Linked DNA regions of Alkalihalophilus pseudofirmus. Each later gene encodes a partner of the first gene's protein in a complex. Links are inferred from orthologs where the notes say so. Each region holds a gene or a part of one and is shown in the gene's direction. Other genes may lie near its edges.

Region 1 (3,879 bases):
GACCATGTAGACAGCTCTGATATGGCATTTCAAGCAGCTGAAAAGGCGTTAGCACATGCAGATATTTCAGCCGAAGATCTTGACTTGATTCTTGTCGCTACAGTGACTCCAGATATGCCATTTCCGACTGTTTCTTCGCTCATTCAAGAGCGTCTTGGGGCAAGTAAGGCTGCAGCAATGGATATCAGTGCAGCTTGTGCTGGATTTATTTACGGCTTGGCAACAGGACAACAATTTATTGAAACAGGAGCTTATAAGCATGTTCTAGTCGTTGGTGTCGAGAAATTATCAAAAATCACTAATTTTGATGATCGTAATACGGCTGTATTATTTGGTGACGGGGCAGGTGCTGCAGTGCTAGGGCCTGTATCTGAAGGTAAAGGTCTCCTAGCTTTTGAGCTAGGTGCAGACGGTGCTGGTGCGATGCATATTAATCAAAAAGGTGATTTTTTAGAAATGAATGGCCGGGAAGTATTTAAATTTGCTGTTAGACAAATGGGTGAGTCTTCTCTTTCTGTACTGAAAAAGGCAGGTTTAACAAAAGAAGATGTAGATTTTCTCGTTCCTCATCAAGCAAATATCCGGATTATGGAAGCTGCACGTGAACGCCTTGAATTACCAGCAGAAAAGATGTCTAAAACGGTTCATAAGTATGGTAATACATCGTCTGCCTCTATTCCGATGGCTATGGTGGATGAAATAAATAGTGGTAAAATCAAAGATGGAGATACCCTTGTTCTTGTAGGTTTTGGAGCGGGATTAGTATGGGGATCGGTTGCCCTTCGCTGGGGACGTTAATACTATTCTTAACTTGAGATCACAATGATGAAAATTGTAGTTGAAAAGGAGAGTATTGTAATGGAGAAAAAACGTGTCGTAGTAACGGGTGTTGGAGCAGTCACACCACTAGGTTTAAATGTGGATACAACTTGGGAGAAAGCGATTAACGGGGAGTCTGGAATTGGCCTTTTAACGAGAGTGAATGCTGAAGAATTTCCGATGAAAGTTGCAGCAGAAGTAAAGGATTTTGATCCAAGTGAATTTATGGATAAAAAAGAAGCTAGAAAAATGGATCGTTTTACTCAATTTGCTGTAGCAGCTTCTTTAATGGCTCTAAAAGATGCCAACCTTGAGATTACAGAAGAGATTGCTAATCGTGCAGGAGTGTGGATTGGATCGGGAATTGGAGGTATGGAAACCTTTGAACAGCAATTCCGTACATTCCTTGATAAAGGTCACAGGAGAGTAAGCCCGTTTTTTGTCCCAATGTTAATCCCTGATATGGCTTCTGGCCAAGTTTCCATTATCACTGGAGCAAAGGGAATTAATTCATGTTCTGTTACAGCATGTGCCTCCGGGACAAATTCTATTGGAGATGCCTTTAAAGTAATCCAGCGTGGTGATGCCGATGTGATGATTACAGGCGGAGCAGAAGCCCCAATTACGAATATGTCTGTCGCTGGTTTCTGTGCAGCAAAAGCTGTAACAACAACCGACAGCCCAGAAAACGCATCGCGTCCATTTGATGCAGACCGAGATGGTTTTGTTATGGGAGAAGGAGCAGGCATTCTTATTTTAGAAAGTCTAGAATCAGCCGAGAAGCGCGGTGCAACCATTTATGCAGAAATTGTCGGCTACGGTGCAACAGGGGATGCTCACCATGTGACAGCTCCGGCTCCTGAGGGAGAAGGCGGTGCCCGTGCTATGAAGCAGGCAATTGAAGATGCAGGCTTACAACCTAGTGATATTGATTACATGAATGCGCATGGTACAAGTACACCATATAATGATAAATTTGAAACAATGGCTGTGAAAACAGTATTTGGAGAGCATGCTGAAAAACTAGCAATAAGCTCAACAAAATCAATGACTGGTCACCTTTTAGGAGCAGCAGGAGCAATTGAATCTGTGTTCTCGGTAAAAGCGATCAAAGACGGAATCATCCCGCCTACAATCAATTACCATACACCAGATCCAGATTGTGATCTGGATTATGTGCCAAATGAAGCAAGACGACAAGAAGTACGAGCTGTTTTGAATAATTCTCTTGGATTTGGCGGACATAACGCAACGCTCGTATTTAAACAGTTTTAATTAAACGTTAATAATGCAGTAAATAAAAATAGCTCATTGACAATATGTTGTCAATGAGCTTTTATTGTATATTTCCTCTACATATCTTCATCATCTTCGGTTGTTGAATCATTAGCAAATCCCTTTGATTCATTGGAGAAGAAGGAATGGATAGCTTCTTTATTTTTTTCGAAATCAAGTTCAAGTACAGCACCAGCATGGCTGTAATGTTGGTCGCTGTAACCATCTTTAACCGGAATTCTTAATGTCTGTACATCATCAACCGGATTTAAGATGAAGTCACGTCCTAAACTAAGCATCCTAGTTGTTTTAATGTTAGTATCTAAATATGGTTCAACAGATCCGATTAGACGTGGAACTCTTGTAAGACCTGAAACCGTTAAAAGTTCATTTTTTAACAAAGTCAACATCTCTTGCTGCCGTTCCACACGGCCAAAGTCATTATTAGCATCACTTCTGAAACGTACATAATTCAATGCTTGCTGGCCGTCAAGCACTTGTGTACCAGGTTCAAAATCAATGACTGTACTTCCGGATTGGTAGTACATGCGATCTTCAACATCTACTTCTATCCCTTTAGGGGCAATCGTATCAACGACTTCAACAAAGCCATCAAAATTAACCATAGCATAATAATGAAGATCTAATCCAAAGTTATGTTCAATGGTTTCTCTTAAAAGGTCAGGACCTCCTAAGAAAAACGAGGCATTAATTTTATTATCACGATATCCAGGAATTTCAACGTATGTGTCACGCATAATAGATGCTAATTTTGCGTCCCCATTTTTGGGATCATATTGAGCCACCATAATTGTATCTGTTCTAGCTGGTTCATCTTCAGCAGTATCCACACCTATTAACAATACATTAATAGGTTCGTTATTCTCAGGTTCCTTTGATTGAAATTCATGCACTTCCGTTTCATCTTCTAACGTTTCGTCACTGTCGTTTGTTTCAGTTAAGTTTTGTTGGGCATTATTTTTTCCTAATTCATATTGAAAAACTGCAAAGGCAGCAGTTGAAATAAACAATAAAGAAAAAAGTAAAAGGAATGAAACAAATAATTTTTTGCGTTTCCTAGGTCTTCTTTTATGTCTATCGGATCGTCTCCTGCGTGTGTCCACCTAAAACTCCTCCAATCTCAACAAAAAAGATTCTTGCTCTTTTTGTTGGTATAACGAATTTCATTATATCAGATTTTTTCTTTTGAACCGGTAAAAAATAAAAAAAACGTCTAGAATTCGACAAATTACCACATTAACAACAAAAGCTGGTATTATTTTCGTGAGTGGCATTTAGGCACTGGTTCATACTAAAAAAGAGTTATTTATTGAAACCGTGTATGAATGTGCAGGTGGATGTAAGAAAAATATGAGTATACAGAAAAGTTTTACTTTACTTAAACGGCTCGGTTTGCCTTGGTTGTAGGTATTTAACATAGTATTATTATTATTGCTTGAGGAGATTCAAAACATAAGAAGAAATATTGGGGAATTGTACCCGTATGATGTAGGAGGATTTTTGTCATGAGTGTGCACGAGTTATACAAACAAAAAAAAGCTGCCACTTCCTTGGAAGCGGTATCAATAATACAGCCTCGTGAAGATATTATCGTACCCCTTGCAGTCGGGGAACCACCTGGATTAGTTCTGGCATTAGCGGAACATAATGGATTAGAGGGAAATCGTTTATTTCAAATGCTTTCTCTTTACCCTGTTTTAGCAGTCGATCCATCTAAGGTGAAAATTGTTTCTATGTTCTTAAATAAAGATGAGCGTCGTGCAT
Region 2 (4,226 bases), 330 kb from region 1 along the record:
TCAGAGTATGGCGGTGCGGGACTGTTTGGGCTTAAGGCACCTGTCATTAAAGCACATGGTTCCTCTGATGAAGTGGCTGTATACCATGCGATCAGACAAGCAAGACAAATGGTAGAAGAGCAGGTTACAACCATCATTCAAACAGAAGTTGCTACAATAAATTCTACACAAAGCAAGTAGAGAATGGGGAGGAAACTAATGGGGAAAATCGCTTTTTTATTTCCAGGACAAGGCTCACAAGCTGTTGGGATGGGAGTAGAACTCAGAACGAATGAGCCAAAATGTAAGGAAATTCTAGATCGTGCTGATTCCAGGCTCGGATATTCTTTAACAAAAATTATGGCAGAGGGGCCAGAAGAGAAGCTCCGCCGCACTGAGAATACTCAGCCTGCACTTGTAACAATGAGTATTGCGGTTCTAGAACTATTAAAAGAAGAAAATATAACACCTGATTATGTAGCCGGACACAGTTTAGGAGAGTACAGTGCGCTGGTTGCTGCCGGGTCTCTATCTTTTGAAGATGCTGTGTATGCAGTACATAATCGCGGTTTATTTATGGAAGAAGCGGTTCCTTACGGGGAAGGCGCCATGTCTGCTGTTCTTGGTATGGAAGCAGATCTCTTAGCCGAAGTATGTAAGGAGATTCAAGCAAAAGGGCATGTGGCAGAACTTGCGAATCTAAACTGTCCTGGGCAAATTGTTATTTCTGGTTCTAGCGAAGGCGTTGCTCTATGTGGTGAACTTGCTAAAGAAAAAGGGGCTAAACGGGTAATTCCACTTCCGGTAAGCGGGCCATTCCATTCATCTTTAATGAAGCCTGCTGCAGATAAACTAGAAGATGTATTAAAGGAAATCACGATTAAAGATGCAAAAGTTCCTGTCATTGCAAATGTGACAGCTAAAGCGCAAACAGATGCGAATGAGATCGAACAAAAATTAGTAGAGCAAGTATATTCTCCTGTGCGTTGGGAAGAAACGATTAGAGAACTACAAGATCTTGGAGTCGATACATTTATTGAAGTCGGTTCAGGAAATGTATTAACGGGTCTCGTGAAAAAAGTAAACCGCCGCGCGCAAGCTTTTGCTGTAAATGATCGAGAAAGCCTTAATAAAGTGGTCGCTAAACTTGAAGGAGTGAAGGAATAATGCTACAAGGGAAAGTCGCAGTCGTAACAGGTGCATCACGAGGAATCGGGCGTGCTATTGCACTAGAACTTGCTAAAAACGGCGCAAATATTGTGGTGAATTATGCAGGAAGTGTCGCTAAAGCTGAAGAAGTAGTTGCTTCATGTAAAGAATTAGGTGTGGATGCACTGGCTGTTCAAGCAGGTGTGGCTAACAGCGAAAGCGTCCAAGCTATGATAAAAGAATCAATCGAGGCATTTGGCCGAGTAGATATTCTTGTTAATAACGCAGGTATTACTCGTGACAATCTTCTCATGAGAATGAAAGAAGATGATTGGGATGCAGTGATTGATACAAACCTTAAAGGAGTATTTAACTGCTCTAAGGCTGTGACCCGTCAAATGATGAAGCAGCGCTACGGGAGAATAATTAATGTAGCTTCGGTAGTGGGTATTTTAGGTAATGCCGGGCAAGCAAATTACGTAGCAGCAAAAGCTGGTGTCATCGGTTTAACTAAGACAATGGCAAGAGAACTTGCTAACAGAAATATTTTAGTGAATGCTGTCGCACCTGGCTTTATTACAACAGATATGACTGATGAATTAACAGAAGATATGAAAGCAGTGATGCTTGGGCAGATTCCTTTAGGAGCTCTAGGCAAGCCTGAACATATTGCCTCTGTCGTGCGCTTTTTAGCTAGTGATGATGCAGCGTACATAACTGGCCAAACGCTGAATGTTGATGGCGGTATGGTTATGCAGTAAAAGGAAAGTTCAATACGGTATTGACATGTTGCTTCTTTACCGTTAAAATTCTTCTAGCTTTCACACGACTTGAGAGGGGGTGAACGTACATGGCAGATACATTATCACGTGTAACGACGATCGTTGTTGATCGTTTAGGTGTTGAGGAAGCAGACGTAAAACCGGAAGCTTCATTCAAGGATGATTTAGGCGCAGATTCATTAGACGTAGTTGAGCTTGTTATGGAGCTTGAAGATGAGTTTGATCTTGAGATTTCTGATGAAGAAGCTGAGAAAATTTCGACTGTTGCTGATGTCGTTGATTACATAAACAGCCGTCAGTAGTTGGTGAGGAGTCCCATATGCAAATCATGTGGGACTTGCTTTACAAAAACAGATAATCCCAAACAAGTACATTTTCATAGTGTTGGAGGTCAACATGCCGCAATCTTCTAAGAACCACCGTAAACCGAGATCGAATTATTACGATCGCCGGCGTCATAATCGCCGACTCACTTTGACCGAAGAACAAAAAAAGCAATTTGATGATTTGCTTTTGAAAATTGATCTGACTTTTGAAAATCGTAAGCTACTCATCCAAGCATTTACTCATTCATCCTATGTGAATGAGCACCGTATCTACTCGTTTCAGGATAACGAAAGACTTGAATTTTTAGGGGACGCTGTACTTGAACTAGCTGTTTCACAATTTCTTTATAAGAAATTCAACTCGATGAGTGAAGGGGAAATGACGAAGCTTCGTGCTTCTATTGTATGTGAGCCATCATTAGCCCGTTTTGCCGAAGAGCTTGAGTTTGGAGAGCTTGTTTTATTAGGTAAAGGGGAAGAGATGACGGGCGGCCGCAATAGACCAGCCCTGCTCGCCGATGTGTTTGAATCCTTTATCGGCGCCCTGTATCTAGATCAAGATTTAGAAGCAGTTTATAAATTTTTAAGTCAAACGATGTATCCTAAAATTAACGATGGTGCTTTTTCTCATATGATGGATTTTAAAAGTCAGCTGCAAGAGTTTATTCAAAGAGATAACCTCGGTCAGATTCAATATGTGATTGTCCAAGAAATCGGACCAGCACATAATCGTGAGTTTGTATCAGAAGTACAATTAAATGAAAGTAAGTTAGGTGTTGGTTCTGGCCGTTCTAAAAAAGAAGCCGAACAACACGCAGCCCAGCAAGCTCTTATCAAGCTGAGCGAGAAAAAAGATAAGTAGACATTAAAAAACGTGCCTGATCCATGAGTTATGGAAGGCACGTTTTTTATTAGCGTTTTCTCATTTTGCCTAGCTCTGAAACAATTGCATCCAGTTCACTTACAGAAAAGGATTGTTTGCTCATAATCATTTCATAAATATCACGAAGGTCTTCATACTGATCTGTGTCAAAACTCTTTGCATTTAGTGCACCGGCATTTACAATTTGTAACTTCGTCTTAATTTCTTCAATCATATACTCAATATTTTCACGGCTTGTAGTGGAGAGATCCATATTTACACCTCATCTATAAATTAGTCAAATTCTATCGTATCATACGAGGGTCTATTTGTCCTACAACGTTTAAAGAAACTGAGTTTAATTTAAATTGAGTATGATCTATTGAGTATGATCTAAGGAGCAGGATCCTGCGTGAAGAGACGGATGTATTCATACAGGTATTATGGTAAAATAGGAAAGTTGTTAAACAAGGTTAGGGGGAAGGATTATGTTCCTCAAACGACTAGAGGTCGTAGGATTTAAATCATTTGCAGAACAAATGAATATTGAATTTGTCCCAGGGGTCACAGCAGTAGTCGGTCCAAATGGGAGTGGGAAAAGTAACATATCAGATGCGGTTAGATGGGTGCTTGGTGAACAATCTGCTAAGTCACTGCGCGGTTCGAAAATGGAAGATATTATTTTTGCCGGAAGTGATACGCGCAAGCGGTTAAACTACGCAGAGGTCAGCTTGATTTTAGATAATGAGGATCAGCACTTATCGATTGATTATAGTGAAGTGAGTGTCACAAGACGGGTCTATCGTTCTGGTGATAGTGAATACTTAATTAATAAGCAGCCATGTCGATTAAAAGATATTATCGATTTGTTTTTAGACTCGGGGCTTGGCAGAGAAGCTTACTCCATTATTGGACAAGGGAAAGTAGAGGAGATTTTAAGCAGCAAGGCAGAAGATCGCCGAGTGATATTTGAGGAAGCTGCAGGTGTCCTTAAGTATAAGACGAGAAAAGTTAAAGCAGAAAAGCGATTAACTGAAACACAAGATAACTTACTGCGTGTTGAAGATATTCTTCATGAATTGAAGGCACAAGTAGAACCGTTGGAGATTCAGGCTTCGATCGCTAAAG

What was found.
Region 2: the proteins of fabF (region 1) and acpP are in contact, whole or in part, in a solved structure (PDB 6OKG), measured with the Escherichia coli proteins. The link is inferred for Alkalihalophilus pseudofirmus from one-to-one orthologs.

The regions. Positions count from the first base shown.
Region 1 is NZ_CP117835.1:2,951,396-2,955,274, reverse strand. Bases 1-2,976 are described here. They hold fabF (beta-ketoacyl-ACP synthase II), read left to right. Parts: upstream 1-858; coding sequence 859-2,094; downstream 2,095-2,976. Other genes in these bases: PQ478_RS15825 (LCP family protein), read right to left, coding at 2,172-2,976; PQ478_RS15835 (beta-ketoacyl-ACP synthase III), read left to right, coding at 1-798. Outside these bases: more of PQ478_RS15825, read right to left, coding at 2,977-3,218; PQ478_RS15820 (acetyl-CoA hydrolase/transferase family protein), read left to right, coding at 3,621-3,879. UniProt on the Escherichia coli protein: Involved in the type II fatty acid elongation cycle. Catalyzes the elongation of a wide range of acyl-ACP by the addition of two carbons from malonyl-ACP to an acyl acceptor.
Region 2 is NZ_CP117835.1:2,619,533-2,623,758, reverse strand. What follows is about bases 615-3,595. They hold acpP (acyl carrier protein), read left to right. Parts: upstream 615-1,978; coding sequence 1,979-2,212; downstream 2,213-3,595. Other genes in these bases: smc (chromosome segregation protein SMC), read left to right, coding at 3,587-3,595; PQ478_RS14025 (DUF1128 domain-containing protein), read right to left, coding at 3,148-3,372; rnc (ribonuclease III), read left to right, coding at 2,307-3,098; fabG (3-oxoacyl-[acyl-carrier-protein] reductase), read left to right, coding at 1,146-1,889; fabD (ACP S-malonyltransferase), read left to right, coding at 615-1,146. Outside these bases: phosphate acyltransferase PlsX, read left to right, coding at 1-180; more of fabD, read left to right, coding at 199-614; more of smc, read left to right, coding at 3,596-4,226. UniProt on the Escherichia coli protein: Carrier of the growing fatty acid chain in fatty acid biosynthesis.